Regions from separate parts of the Embleya sp. NPDC059213 genome, predicted to be linked through region 3. Evidence: riboswitches for the same ligand, from Rfam matches in the RefSeq annotation. Region 3 holds a riboswitch; each other region holds the start of a gene.
What was found. A riboswitch is a leader RNA that binds a small molecule or an ion and turns the genes downstream of it on or off. The one in region 3 is predicted to bind thiamine pyrophosphate.

Region 1: it holds a riboswitch for thiamine pyrophosphate, as region 3 does, so the genes downstream of both, thiO (glycine oxidase ThiO) here and ACFXMF_RS39800 (cytosine permease) in region 3, are expected to answer to the same signal.
Region 2: it holds a riboswitch for thiamine pyrophosphate, as region 3 does, so the genes downstream of both, thiC (phosphomethylpyrimidine synthase ThiC) here and ACFXMF_RS39800 (cytosine permease) in region 3, are expected to answer to the same signal.

What each region holds. Positions count from the first base shown of each region.
Region 1 is NZ_JBHZAV010000041.1:53,683-58,384, reverse strand. Features, by position in the region: gene ACFXMF_RS17775 (FAD-dependent oxidoreductase) at 1-1,166, opposite strand, end outside; TPP riboswitch at 1,281-1,392, shown strand; gene thiO (glycine oxidase ThiO) at 1,403-2,566, shown strand; gene thiS (sulfur carrier protein ThiS) at 2,563-2,802, shown strand; gene ACFXMF_RS17760 (thiazole synthase) at 2,807-3,610, shown strand; gene pknB (Stk1 family PASTA domain-containing Ser/Thr kinase) at 3,690-4,702, shown strand, end outside.
Region 2 is NZ_JBHZAV010000107.1:22,386-27,087, reverse strand. Features, by position in the region: gene ACFXMF_RS31380 (sensor histidine kinase) at 1-706, shown strand, start outside; gene ACFXMF_RS31375 (response regulator) at 703-1,398, shown strand; gene thiC (phosphomethylpyrimidine synthase ThiC) at 1,460-3,235, opposite strand; TPP riboswitch at 3,227-3,335, opposite strand; gene ACFXMF_RS31365 (hypothetical protein) at 3,387-3,587, opposite strand; gene tenA (thiaminase II) at 3,719-4,384, opposite strand; gene ACFXMF_RS31355 (cupin domain-containing protein) at 4,498-4,702, opposite strand, start outside.
Region 3 is NZ_JBHZAV010000192.1:11,167-15,868, forward strand. Features, by position in the region: gene ACFXMF_RS39785 (amino acid ABC transporter permease) at 1-223, shown strand, start outside; gene ACFXMF_RS39790 (MerR family DNA-binding transcriptional regulator) at 234-1,289, opposite strand; gene ACFXMF_RS39795 (plasmid stabilization protein) at 1,431-1,757, shown strand; gene ACFXMF_RS39800 (cytosine permease) at 1,818-3,185, opposite strand; TPP riboswitch at 3,181-3,324, opposite strand; gene ACFXMF_RS39805 (CHAT domain-containing protein) at 3,520-4,702, opposite strand, start outside.

The sequences.
Region 1 (4,702 bases), on a different contig from region 3:
AGCGGGTTCTCCGGGTCGGCGAACCGCTCCCGGTCCACCGGGGTGCCCAGTTGCACGAGCTTGCGGCCCTGGGCCAGGTCGCGCGGTCGGGCGACGGCGAGCAGCGCCACCAGCCGGTCGCCGGCGAACCAGCCCGCGGTCCACTTGCCGTCCTCGTCCGCGCCCCGGAAGACCAGTTCGTCGCTCGCGCCGTGCCGGCCGACGTACTGGACCATCCGGCCGAACTGGTCGGACCAGAAGTAGGGGACCGGGTCGTACGCCTGGTCGCCGCCGAGCAGGTTGGCCACCAGCACGCGCGGCGCCTGGAGCGCGTTGTCCCAGTGTTCGACGTTCATCCGGGTGCCGTAGCGGGCGGACGGGAAGTCCACGCAGTCGCCGACCGCGTATACCCCGGGCATCGAGGTGGCCAGGTGGTCGTCCACCTCGACGAAGCCGCGCTCGTTGCGGGTCACGCCGGAGTCGGCCAGCCACTCGGTGGCCGGGCGCACCCCGATGCCGACCACGATCGCGTCGGCGCGCAGCCGGCGGCCGTCGGTCAGGTGCACCGCGCCCGCCTCCAGCCGATCCACCCGCGCGCCCACCAGCAGTTCCACGCCGGCCTCGGCGTACCACGGCACGAACCGGGCGCCGACGGCCTCCGGGAAGGGTCCGGCGAGCGGGGTGGGCAGGGCCTCGACCACGGTGGTCGGGCAACCGGCGGCGGCCGCGGCGGTGGCCACCTCGGCGCCGATCCAGCCCGCGCCGACGATCACCACGTGGGCGCCGGGCACCAGTGCGGCGCGCAGCGCGCGGGCGTCGTCGATGGTGCGCAGCACGTGCACGCCGGGGACCTCGGCGGCGCCGGGCAGGTCGATCACACGCGAGCCGGTCGCGATCACCAGTCGGTCGAAGGCGATCTCGCCCGCGTCGGTGTCCACCACGCCCGGGCGCAGTCCGGTCGCGGTGCGGCCGAACAACACCTCGGTCTCCAGCGCGGCCCAGTCCGCCTCGAAGGACGTGTCGTCGGTCTTGCCGCCGAGCACCTCCTTCGACAGCGGCGGCCGGTCGTACGGCGCGTGCGCCTCGGCCCCGAGCAGGGTGACGCGACCGGTGTACCCCTGGTCCCGCAGCGCCACCACGGTTTGCAGGCCGGCCATGCCGGCGCCCACGACGAGCACGTTGTCCATGAAGGGCACCCTATGACGCGGCCCGAGACCGCCGACGCGCAGGGTCTTGACTCAGTCAAGGACATCGTCGGCGTACTCGGGCGCTCCCGGGCACCGGAAACCGGTGTCGTAGTGTGGAGAGGTCACGGGAGCCCGGTGAGACCGGGCTGAGAGGGGGGCTGCGAGCCCCCGACCGTCCGAACCTGATCCGGGTCATACCGGCGAAGGGAGTTCTTCTCACCATGGCCGGACCCACCATGTCCGAGCACCCCACCGATGTCGTCGTGGTCGGCGCGGGCGTCGTCGGACTGTCCGTCGCCTGGCGCGCCCGCACCCGCCACGGACTCTCGGTCACCGTCGTCGACCCGACCCCGGGCCGAGGTGCCTCGCACGCCGCCGCCGGCATGCTCACCCCCGTCTCCGAACTCCAGTACGGCGAGGAGAGCCTGCTCCGGCTGAGCATCGAATCGGCCCGGCGCTACCCCGAGTTCGCGGCCGAACTGGCCGAGGCCGCGGACCTGCCCTCGGGCTACCGCGCGTGCGGCACGATCGCGGTCGCGCTGGACGCGGACGACCGGGCCGTCCTCAAGGACCTGCACGCCTACCAGCAACGACTGGGCCTGCAATCGTCCTGGCTGACCAGCCGCGAGTGCCGGCGGCTCGAACCGATGTTGTCCCCGGCGATCACCGGTGGCCTGCACGTCGAGGACGACCACCAGATCGACAACCGTCGGCTGGTCGCGGCGCTGCTCGCGGCCTGCGCCCGGGCCGGCGTCGCCTTCGTGCGCGAGGGCGTCGAGCGGGTCCTGGTCGCCGACGAGCGCGCGTACGGCGTGCGTACGGTCGGCGGACGCGACCTGCTCGCGGACCAGGTGTTGCTCGCGGCCGGTTGCCGTTCGGCGCTGATCCCGGGCCTGCCGCCCGAGGTGGTCCCGCCGGTGCGGCCGGTCAAGGGCGAGATCCTGCGGCTGAAGGTACCGCCGGCGCTGCTGCCGCTGCTGTCCCGCAACGTTCGCGGCGTGGTCAAGGGCGGCAGCATGTACCTGGTCCCGCGCGCGGACGGCGAACTGGTGATCGGCGCGACCGAGCACGAACTCGGCCACGACACCGAGGTGACCGCGGGCGGCGTGTACGAACTCCTGCGCGACGCACACGAACTCGTCCCCGGCATCACCGAGCTGCCGCTGGTCGAGACGCTCGCGGGGCTGCGCCCCGGCAGCCCGGACAACGCGCCGATCCTGGGCCGCTCCGCGCTGCCCGGCCTGGTGGTGGCCACCGGGCACTACCGGCACGGCATCCTGCTCACCCCGATCACCGCCGACACCGTGGCGGAGATCCTCGCGCACGGCACCACCCCCGAACTCGTCGCGCCGTTCGGGCCCGACCGCTTCGCGACCGCCGCCCGGAAGGTGATGGCATGAACGACACCGAGGTCCCCGTCGGCGGCACCGACGGCATCGAGGTCCGCGTCAACGGCGACCGGCGCCACGTCGCCACCGGCACCACCGTCGCCGAACTCGTGGCCACGCTGACCACCGCCGCCAAGGGCGTCGCGGTCGCGGTGGACGAGTCGGTGGTGCCGCGCGGGGCGTGGGCCGAGACCGTGCTCGACGCGGGCAGCCGCGTCGAGGTGCTGACCGCCGTCCAGGGAGGGTGACGGCATGGCCGACGACAAGGAAGACAAGCTGACGATCGCCGGGGAGTCCTTCACCTCGCGACTGATCACCGGGACCGGTGGCGCGCCGAGCCTGGAGATCCTGGAGCAGGCGCTGATCGCCTCGGGCACCGAGATCACCACCGTGGCGATGCGCCGGGTGGACCCGGGAACCGCGGGCTCGGTGCTGGACGTGCTGCGCCGGCTGGGCATCCGGGTGTTGCCGAACACCGCCGGGTGTTTCACCTCGGGCGAGGCGGTGCTGACCGCACGGTTGGCCCGCGAGGCGCTGGAGACCGACTGGGTCAAGCTCGAAGTGGTGGCCGACGAACGCACGTTGTTGCCCGACGGGGTGGAACTCGTGGACGCCGCCGAACGGCTGGTCGACGACGGCTTCCGGGTGCTGGCCTACACCAACGACGACCCGGTGCTCGCCCGCCGGCTCGAACAGGTGGGCTGCGCGGCGGTGATGCCGCTCGGCTCGCCGATCGGCTCGGGCCTGGGCATCCGCAACCCGCACAACATCCGGCTGATCACCGAGCAGGCCGGTGTCCCCGTGGTGCTGGACGCGGGGCTCGGCACCGCCTCGGACGCGGCGCTCGCGATGGAGTTGGGCTGCGACGCGGTGATGCTGGCGACGGCGGTCACCCGGGCGCAGTCGCCGCGGTTGATGGCCGAGGCGATGCGGTACGCGGTGGACGGCGGTCGGCTGGCGTACCGCGCCGGGCGGATTCCGATGCGTCATCATGCGCACGCGTCGTCACCGATGGCCGGCATGCTGGAGGCGAGCCCCGAACACCCCGCCTTCTGAGCCGCACACCGGCCGTCGGCGGGGAACCGAGGGGAAGACCGTCGGCGTCCACAGGACAGTGGACCCTACACTCCTGAACATGGACACGACCTTGAACGATCCGCTCGTCGGGCGGCTGCTCGACGGTCGATACCGGGTCGATGCCCGAGTTGCCGCGGGTGGCATGGCCACGGTGTACCGGGCCCTCGACACCCGACTCGACCGCACCGTCGCCCTCAAGGTGATGCACGCCGGGCTCGCCCAGGACCCCGAGTTCACCCGCCGCTTCATCCTGGAGGCGAAGGCCGCCGCGCGGCTGTCGCATCCCAACGTGGTCAACGTCTTCGACCAGGGCACCGACGGCGCCGTCGCGTACCTGGCGATGGAATACGTCGAGGGCCGCACGCTGCGCGAGTTGCTCCAGGATCTGGGCAACATGACCCCGCGCGAGGCGTTCGGGGTGCTGGAGCCGATGCTGGCCGCGCTCTCCGCCGCGCACCGGGCGGGCTTCGTGCACCGTGACGTCAAGCCGGAGAACGTACTGATCTCCGACGACGGCGGGATCAAGCTCGGCGACTTCGGGCTGGCCCGCGCGACCACCACGACCGCGACCGCCGCGACCGGCAAGGTCCTGGTCGGTACGGTCGCCTACCTCGCCCCCGAACAGGTCGAGCGCGGCGAGTCCACCCCGCGCTCGGACGTCTACGCGGCGGGTGTGGTGCTCTACGAGATGCTCACCGGCCGGCAGCCCCATCACGGCTCGACCGCGGTCGAGGTGATCTACAAGCACGTGCACGCCGACGTGCCGCCGCCCTCGCTCGCGGTGCCGGGTCTGTCGCACGCGTTGGACACGCTGGTGCGCGCGGCCACCGTGCGCGACCCCGAGCACCGGCCGAACGACGCCGAGACGCTGCTCACCCTGGTCCGCCGGACCCGGCACGCGATGCCGGACGCGGACCTGGACTTCGGCGCGGCGCTGCGCCTGCCGCCGCCGCCCGAGCCGATCCACGACAACGCCACCAGCGTGTTCCGCGCGGGCGAGGTGCTGCTGCCGCCGCACCTGGCACCGCTGGGCCTGAGCGTGGACTCGACCCAGGACGAACAGTCGCGCTA
Region 2 (4,702 bases), on a different contig from region 3:
CGCCCAGACCCGGCGCCGCTACACCGCGGCCCTGGAGGAACGCGCCGCCCACCTGGAGCGCGAGCACGAACAGCTCTCCGTCATCGCGGCCCAGCGCGAGCGCGCCGCGATCGCCCGCGAACTGCATGACATCATCGCCCACTCGGTCACCGTGACACTGGTCGGCGTGCGCGGCGCCCGCGACGTGCTGCGCACCGCGCCCGACGTGGCCGACGACACGCTGGAGCGAGTCGAGACCAACGCCGAGCAGAGCCTGGTCGAGTTGCGCCGGATGTTGCTGCTGCTGCGCGAGCCAAATCAGGGAGTACGGATGCGCCCGCAGCCCTCGCTGGCGCAACTGCCCACACTGGTCGCCTCGTACGGCGAGGCCGGGCTGCCGGCGCACCTGGAGATCACCGGCACGTCCCGACCGCTCGCCGGCGGCGTCGAGTTGTCGCTCTACCGCATCGTCGAGGAGGCACTGACCAACGTGCTCAAGCACGCCCGACCCACCCACGTCACGGTGACCCTCGACTTCGGCCGTACGCACCTGGACATCGCGGTCGTCAACGACGGCGAGCAGGTGCCCGAACCCTCCTCGGGTGGACACGGCATCGCCGGCATGCGCGAGCGCGTCGGCCTCCTCGGCGGCGAACTGGAGGCCCGCCCCGCTCCGGACGGCGGATTCCGGGTCGCGGCCCGGCTTCCCCTGGCTGAGGCCATATGAGCGCCCGGAGCATCCGCTTGCTGATCGTCGACGACCAGGAGCTGATCCGAACCGGCCTGCGCCTGTTCCTCCAGACCCAGGACGACCTGGTCGTCGTCGGCGAGGCCGAGGACGGCGACGAGGCGATCGAACTGGCGGCCGACCTGCGCCCGGACGTGATCCTGATGGACATCCGGATGCCACGCATGGACGGTGTCGAGGCCACCGCCCGATTGCACGCCCAGGGCATCTCGCCGCCTCCGCGTGTGCTCATCCTCACCACATTCGACCTGGACGAGTACGTCTTCGGCGCGCTGCGGGCGGGCGCGGCCGGATTCCTGCTCAAGGACGCCTCCCGGGCGCGGCTCCTGGAGGCGATCCACGTCGTCCACGCCGGCGAGGCGCTGCTCTCGCCCTCGATCACCCGGCGCCTGATCGAGAACTTCGCCACCCGTACCGAACCACTCCGCTCACCACCGACTCTCCTGGCCGGCCTGACCCCACGCGAACGAGAAGCCCTGCTCCTGGTCGCCCGCGGCCTCTCCAACAGCGAGATCGCCGCCCACCTGGTGGTCACCGAGGCGACCGTGAAGAGCCACGTGGGCAGCATGTTCGCCAAATTGGGTCTGCGCGATCGGGCCCAGGCGGTGGTGTTCGCCTACGAGCACGGCGTCATCGTCGCCGGCGAGAACGGCCCGCCCGGACCGACCTGACGACGTCCCGGGAGCGGGAGCCACCCTGCTCCCGAGACGTCGTCCGGCCCGCCTGCGAGCGTCAGTCGGCCAGCGGCAGATAGACCCGGTTGCCCGCCGCCGCGAACTCCGCCGACTTGGCGCGCATCCCGGCCTCGGCGTCCACCTCGGCCGCAGCCGCAGCGGCCCCGTCGCCGTGCTCGGCCCGGATGTCGTGCGAGATCCGCATGCTGCAAAACTTCGGCCCACACATCGAGCAGAAGTGGGCCGTCTTGGCCGGCTCCGCCGGGAGCGTCGCGTCGTGGTAGGCCCGTGCGGTGTCCGGGTCCATCGCCAGGTCGAACTGATCCTGCCAACGGAACTCGAAGCGGGCGTCGGAGAGCGCGTCGTCCCACGCCTGTGCGCCCGGATGGCCCTTGGCCAGGTCCGCCGCGTGGGCCGCGATCCGGTAGGCGATCACGCCCGCCTTGACGTCGTCCCGATCGGGCAGGCCCAGGTGCTCCTTCGGCGTCACGTAGCAGAGCATCGCGGTGCCCCACATGCCGATCATCGCCGCGCCGATCGCCGAGGTGATGTGGTCGTAGCCCGGCGCGACGTCCGTGGTCAGCGGGCCGAGCGTGTAGAACGGCGCCTCGTCGCAGATGCGTTGCTGGAGGTCGACGTTCTCCTTGATCTTGTGCATCGGCACATGGCCCGGCCCCTCGATCATCACCTGCACGTCCATCGACCGGGAGATCCGGCCCAGTTCGCCCAGCGTCTCCAACTCGGCGAACTGCGCCGCGTCGTTGGCGTCCGCGATCGAGCCCGGACGCAGTCCGTCGCCGAGCGAGTAGGTCACGTCGTACGCGCGCAGGATCTCGGTCAGCTCGGCGAAGTGCGTGTAGAGGAAGTTCTCCCGGTGATGGGCCAGGCACCACGCGGCCATGATCGAACCGCCCCGCGAGACGATCCCGGTCTTGCGCCGGGCGGTCAGCGGCACGTAGCGCAGCAACACGCCGGCATGCACCGTCATGTAGTCCACGCCCTGCTCGCACTGCTCGATCACGGTGTCCCGGTAGAGCTCCCAGGTGAGTTCCTCGGGCTTGCCGTTCACCTTCTCCAGCGCCTGGTAGAGCGGCACCGTGCCGATCGGGACCGGCGAATTGCGCACGATCCACTCGCGGGTGGTGTGGATGTCCTTGCCGGTGGACAGGTCCATCACGGTGTCCGCGCCCCACCGGATCGCCCACACCAGCTTGTCGGTCTCCTCCTCGATCGAGGAGGTCACCGCCGAGTTGCCGATGTTCGCGTTGACCTTGACCAGGAAGTTCTTGCCGATCACCATCGGCTCGATCTCGGGGTGGTTGACGTTCGCGGGCAACACCGCCCGTCCGGCGGCGATCTCGTCCCGGACCAGCTCGGGCGCCAGGCCCTCGCGGATCGCCACGAACTCCATCTCCGGGGTGACCAGCCCGCGTCGCGCGTAGGCGAGTTGGGTCACCGCCTCGGAGCCGGACGCGCGCCTGGGTCGGGCCCCGGCACCGGGCACCGCGAACCCGGCCGGCGTCAGCGCCCCGATCCGGCCGTCGTAGCGCACGGTGTCGCCGCGCTCCTCGATCCAGGCCGCACGCAGCGCGGGCAGGCCGCGGCGCACATCCACCTCGAAGGCCGGGTCGGTGTACGGGCCCGAGGTGTCGTAGAGGCGAACCGTCTCGCCGTTGGTCAGATGCACCGTGCGTACCGGAACGCGCAGATCCTCGCGTGATCCGGCGACGTAACCGCGGTGGTGGGCGGGGGTGATCGGTCCGCTGGTGACCGTGTGCGCGCCGACCGGGTCGGCCGACGGGGCAGCGGGCAGCGAAGTGTCGTGCGAGGTCATGGAAAGGCTCCCTACGCCGGCATTACCCGGTCAGGTTCTGCGGTCGGCGCGGCCTCAGCGCCCTCTCAGCCCGGTGCCCCGAGCTCCCGTGTATCTCCGTGTGGTGCGCCCCCACCCTGGCACACCCCCGGCCGCACGACCAGCGCCGGGTTCAGCCGAGCGGGTCGCGCGGGTTTCGGCCGACCACCGCGGTGCGGGCGAGCACGACCATCCCGACCGTGACGCACAGCCCGACCACGCCCTTGACGATGACCCACAGGAAGGCCGAGAACAGCCAGATCAGCAACCAGCACAGCAGCACCAGTACGAGCGCGGGTACGCCGATGCGCACCCAGCGCGGCCATGTCTCCATCGTCCAACCCCCAGTCACGCGAACCCACGCGAGACGTGCACATCCGGGGAGCACATTCCCCGGGAGGACACGTCGTATCCGGGCAGGCGGTTCCGGGCCGGCCGGATGCGCCCGGACCGGCCCGGACGGGCTCAGACCGGCCAGCGCTCGCCGCGCCACGCGGCATCCCAGAACATCCACTCGTAGCGCGCCGTGGTGGTGAAGTGCTCGACCATCCGGGCCCGCTCGGTCGCCGAGATGTCCTCGCCGACGCGGTCGACCAGATCGAGCACCGCGCGCACCGTCGCCTGGAACTCCTCGGCGCCGTAGGTGGCGATCCAGCGCTCGTACAACTCGTCGGGCGAGCCCTTGGCCAGCAGGGCGTCACCCACTCGGGCGTAGATCCAGTAGCAGGGCAGCACCGCCGCGACGCCCTCGGCGAAGGAGCCGTTGTGCACGGTGGCGAGCAGGTAGCTGACGTACGCCCGGGTACTCGGCAACACCGGTTCGGTCGCGGTGGCGTCGGCCACCGAGCTGCCGAAGTCGACCATGAAGCCCTCGTGCAGCGAACGCTCGGCGGCGATCGCGCCGGCCGCGTCGCTCGCGAACTGCACGGTCGTCGCCTCGTCCGGCGCCTTGGCCGCGCACACCGCGAGCGCCTTGGCGTAATCGCGCAGGTAGTGCGAGTCCTGCACGACGTAGTGCCGAAACGCCTCGCGCGGCAACGTGCCGTCGGTCAGTCCGTGGATGAACGGGTGGTCCAGGATCGCCGCGTAGACGTCCTCGATCGCAGCCCAGAGTTCGTCGCGCAGCGCCATCAGGTGTACTCCCGGTCGTCGGATCCCGAGATCCGATCACTGGATCCCAAGGTCCGATTGTCGTACACGGGTCCGGGCCGCCCACAGGTGCGCCCGACGGCGTACCCGCCCGCTCACCCCTCCGGCGGCGAGAAGAACACCAGGACCCGCAGCGGTTCGGTGATTCGATGGAAGCGGTGCGGCACCTGCGCCGGTACGTAGACGACGCTGCCGCGCGCCACGGCGGTGGACTCCTCGCCGACGGTCAGCGTGGCCCGACCGCTGATCACCACGTACGCCTCGTCCTGGCCGTGCGGCTTCTGGGTGTCGGTCTCGCCG
Region 3 (4,702 bases):
CCAGTTGGTGGTCACGCTCAAGGACACCTCACTGGGCTACCTGATCTCCTACGAGGAATTCCTGTACGCCGGCAAGCAGATCGCCACCAACCTCGACTACAGCCTTCCCTTCATCCCGGTCGTCATCGTGATCGCCCCGATCTACATCGGCATGTGCATGCTCCTCTCCGGCCTCGCCCGCTACCTGGAGAGCAGCGGCCGACGCCGCCACAAGACCGCCTGACGACGCCGACTCAGGCGTCGTCGGGAAGCGGCACCGGCATCACCAGGGTGGTGAAGCTGCCCTGGTCGGCGGAACGCAGCAGCACCGGCCGATCGGCGGCGGCGATGTCGAGCAGGACGTCCGGGCCGACCCCGGCGTCCAGCGCCGGTACCAGCTTCGCCGGGTCGAAGGCGAGCCGGATCGGCGGGCCGGTGCAGATCGCGGGCAGCGTGCGGTCGGCCACCCCGACCCGGTCCGGGTCGACGGTCAGCACACGAACCGAGCCCGCGTCGTCCAGCAGCGCGTCGCGCAGGGCGGCGCGGTCGACCACCGCACGCGTGGTCGGTACGGCCGAGGTGGCGAGCAGGTCGCGGTAGGCCGGATAGTGCTCATCCGACGTGGGCAATTCGTGTACCTCCTCGCCCGCGCGCAGCCGGCAGCCCGTCGTGTCCAGTTCGAGGGCGATCTCGCGATGCCCGGTCGCCCACGCGCCGAGCGCGCTCAGTTCGCCCACCGGGATCAGTGCCCGTCCCGGACCACCTTCGATCCGCAGTGCCCGCAGCGTGCGTACGGACAGCCGATACCGATCCGTCGCCACCAGGCGTACCTCGCCGTCGGCCACCTCGACCAGCACACACCCGAGCACCGCCGGCTCCCCCTCCCCCGCCGCCGGCGCCACCTGCCGCACCGCGCTCGCCCATTCGGCGCCGCCGACCTCGGCCCGCGTACCGGTCGTGTTCAGCGCGCGCAGCACGCCCTCGACCACGTCCCGCGCGATGTCCACCCGTCCCCGCATGCGGTCCAGATGGGTGCGCAGCAGCGCCTCGGCGCGTGCCGGCGGGCCGTCCAGTACGGCGACCGCGTCCGGCAATGACACCTCCGCCTCGCGCAGCTCGCGCAGGCGCATCGCCCGTGCCTCCTGGTCCGGCGCGTACAGGCGGTATCCCGTGTCCGGATCCACCGACGCGGGCCGCAGCACACCGCAGTCGCTGTAGTAGCGCAACGCGCTGGGGCTGAGTCCCACCCGCCGCGCGAACATCCCGATCGGCACCAGTACCTCGTTGTTCGTGTCGCTCGTGTCGTCCATGCCGCGAGTCTGTGGCTTCGACCGACTCGAAGGTCAACTCCGCTCGGCGGGCACCGATGATCCGCCCGAACGCGGGTAGCGGACAGCACGCGACGGCAACCCATGAAACGACACGAACAGGAACGAACAAGGAGGTTTGCCATGCCACGCGGATCCAGCCCGAAGCGCGAGCGGCAGTACGAACACATCAAGGAGGGTGCCCGAAAGCGCGGCACCGGCGAGAAGCGCGCGGAGGAGATCGCCGCCCGAACGGTCAACAAGGAGCGTGCCCGTGCCGGCGAGTCGAAGACGGCGAGCCGTTCCTCGACGCACGACATGTCCTCGGCCGAGCGCGGTGGCCGGAACTCGCACAAGGGCGCGCAGGGTCCGACCTACGACCAGCTCTACGCGGATGCCAAGCGGCGCAATCTCAAGGGCCGCTCGACGATGAACAAGGCCGAGTTGGCCAAGGCGCTCGGCACCCGCTGACCCACCGGTGGATCACGGCCGCGTCGGGAGGAGGCACCCGACCGACGCGGCCGGCCCACCTCAACGCGCCGCGACCGCCCGCCGCCGGTCCCACGCGACCGCGACGTACGCGGTCACGCCCGCGAGCGCGAACGAGAACAGCGAGGCCGAGGTCCAGGTCTGCGCGTGGATGTGCAGCGCGTCCTGGATGTGCCCCCAGAACGTCGCCCACCACTCGACCGAGCCCGGGTTGATCAGCTGGTACATGCAAAATCCCAGCGCCCACGGCGCGACCATCACCCAGCGCGCCGGCGCGTGGTCGCCCAGGTCCCAGCCGGCCCGGCCGCGCCCGGCGAACAGGTCCACCGCGAGCACGCCCAGTAGTGGGATGAAGATCGAACCGATCAGCGACAGGAAGCTCGCGTAGGTGTCGAAGTCGTTCACCATCAGCGCGAACCCGGTGACCAGCGCACCCACACCCAGGCAGAGCACCCGGCGATCCACCCGCGGCGCGAGGTTCTGGATGGACATCGCGGTGCTGTAGACGTTGGCGAAGCTCTGGTCCACCTCGCGCACCACCAGCACCGCGAAGAACACCCACCCGGCGGTGACGCCCAGGAACGAGTCGAAGATCTTGTCCGGGTCGCCGCCCACCTGGGCGAGGGCGACCAGGCCGAGCAGGTAGCACCAGATGCTGGTGATCGAGAACCCGCTCAACGCGGCCCAGAACGCGGGCTTGGTGCCGCGCGAGTGGCGGGTGTAGTCGGACGCCAACGGGACCCAGGAGACCGCGACCGCGAGCGCCGCGTCCATCGCCGGGAAGAACCCGGACCACGAACCCTCGGTCATCGGCGGCAGGCCCTCGCGCCACAGCTGCACCGAGAAGTAGAGCATCGCGATGCCCACCGCGACCGTCACGTAGCGGCGCAGGATCCGCAGCATGCCCAGCGGGCGCAGCGTCATCGCCGTGGTGACCGCGCCGGCGGCGACGATGTAGAGCCAGTGCGGGCCGTCGCCGTCGGTCATCGCCTCGATGCCGATCGAGATCACCAGCAGCTCGAAGGTGCCCCAGCCGATGCACTGGACGATGTTGAACACCGTCGGCACGTACGAGATCTTGGTGCCGAACAGGCCGCGCAGCACCGTCATCGCGGGTGCGCCGCTGCGTGCACCGGGGATGCCGGCGACCGCGACCATGAGCGTGCCGATCAGCGTGCCGCCGACGGCCGCGACGATCGCGGCGACCATCGACAGTTGCGGGTAGCCGACCGGGGCCAGCACGTACAGGGCGCCGGAGAAGCCGAGCAGGCTCACCCCGAGGTTGGCCCAGAACGCCGCCTGGTCGCGGAAGCCGAGGGTGCGTGGTGGGGCGGTGTCCAGGATCAGGGGTGCCTCGGCGCCGGCGTGCGGCGTCTCGGGGCGTGCGTCGTCGACGACAGGAGCCGACATGGCTCTACCTGCTCTCCCTACGCCGGCATTACCCGGACAGGTTCAAGCGGTCGGTGGCCCCGGGGTGTGCACCGGCTCGACGCCGACACCCCATGCCGCCCTCTCAGCCCGGTTGGTCCGAGCTCCCGCGATGGCGTGGCGAACAGTACGCGCCTCGCGGGCGGCTTGGGAAGGCGGGGTGGGGGAAGGCGACCTCGGGCCGGGTCGCCCGGCGGGCGCGGGAGATGCCCCCGGGTGGTGATTCGCGCCGTCCCGGGCGGGTGCGGCAACGTCCTGGGCGGGCAGGCGGCACCGACCCGGATCGGCGGCACGTGCCGTTTTCCACGGGTAGGGCTCACCATCCCGAGTGGGTGAAGCCCGCCCAGCCGGTCAGGTCGTCCGGGACGATCGCGCGGGCGCGGGCGGCCAGTTCGGCCGGCATCGCGGCCGGGATGCCGCGTTTGGGGTCGCGCAGCCACAACTGCGCGGTACGCACCGCCTGGGCCGGGGGGAGGTCGCGGCGGTCGAGGTAGTGGTGGGCCATGTACAGGACCAGCGCGGTGGTCGTCTCGTCCACCGGCCACAGCGTGGACACCACCGTGTGGGTGCCGGCCGTCAGGTATTCGGCGCCCACCCGCCAGGTCTCGTCGTGACCGCCGGCCGGTACGAACGCGATCGGGTCGCCGGCGGTTCGGCCGATCTCGATCGGGCTTCGCCGGACCGGCTCGCTGCTCCGCCGCGCGGCGACCTCGCACAGCAGGCGCGGTGCGCCGATGTAGGAGATCTGCGCGTGTTGCAGCGCGTGCCGGCGGCGGCCGTCGACGAGTGACCAGGCCGCGTGCCACGGGACCATGCCGAACGGTCCGGCGGGCAGCAGGACCAGGGACGGCGCGCGGCCGAACGAGCCGGGCAGCGCGGTCAGTACCGGTTCCATCACCGCGCCCCAGGCCCAGCCGCACAACGCGTCGAGCAGGTCCGCCCAGTTCTCCCGATCGCCCTCGGCCAGGGCCAGGCCGTAGTCCAGTTCGGGCAGGTCGAGCACCCGCGTCGTGCCGTCCGTGCCGGTCGACACCGCTGCGCCGGGGACGAGTTGCACCAGCGCGTCGCTGCCGAGCCGGCCCAGCGCGGCGGCGATCTCGGCGGCGGACGGCGGGTCGAGCAAGCTGCGCCAGGCGATGCCGCGCGGGTCGAGTCCGATCCGGGCCGAGGCCACCTGCGCGGCGGCCCGGAGCAGGTGGGCGTGCTCCGGCGCGGCCCGGTGGGCGCGTCGGAAGCAGATCCGCGCCTGGTCCCAGGCCCGTCGATCACCGCCGGGCGCCGCGCTCGCGCTCGCGGCGTGGGCGATGCCGGCCGTGTAGGCGAATTCCGGCCAGTGCGCATCGGCGCCGTCCAGCGCGCCGAGTGCGTCGGTCAGCAACTCGATCGCCTCCGCGAGCAACTCGCGCACGGCGTCCGGACCCTCGTCCGTCGACTCCTCGGCCAGCGCCTCGGCACACCGTGCCCGACCGCGCTCGCCCCGTTCCCACGCCCGCCGCGTC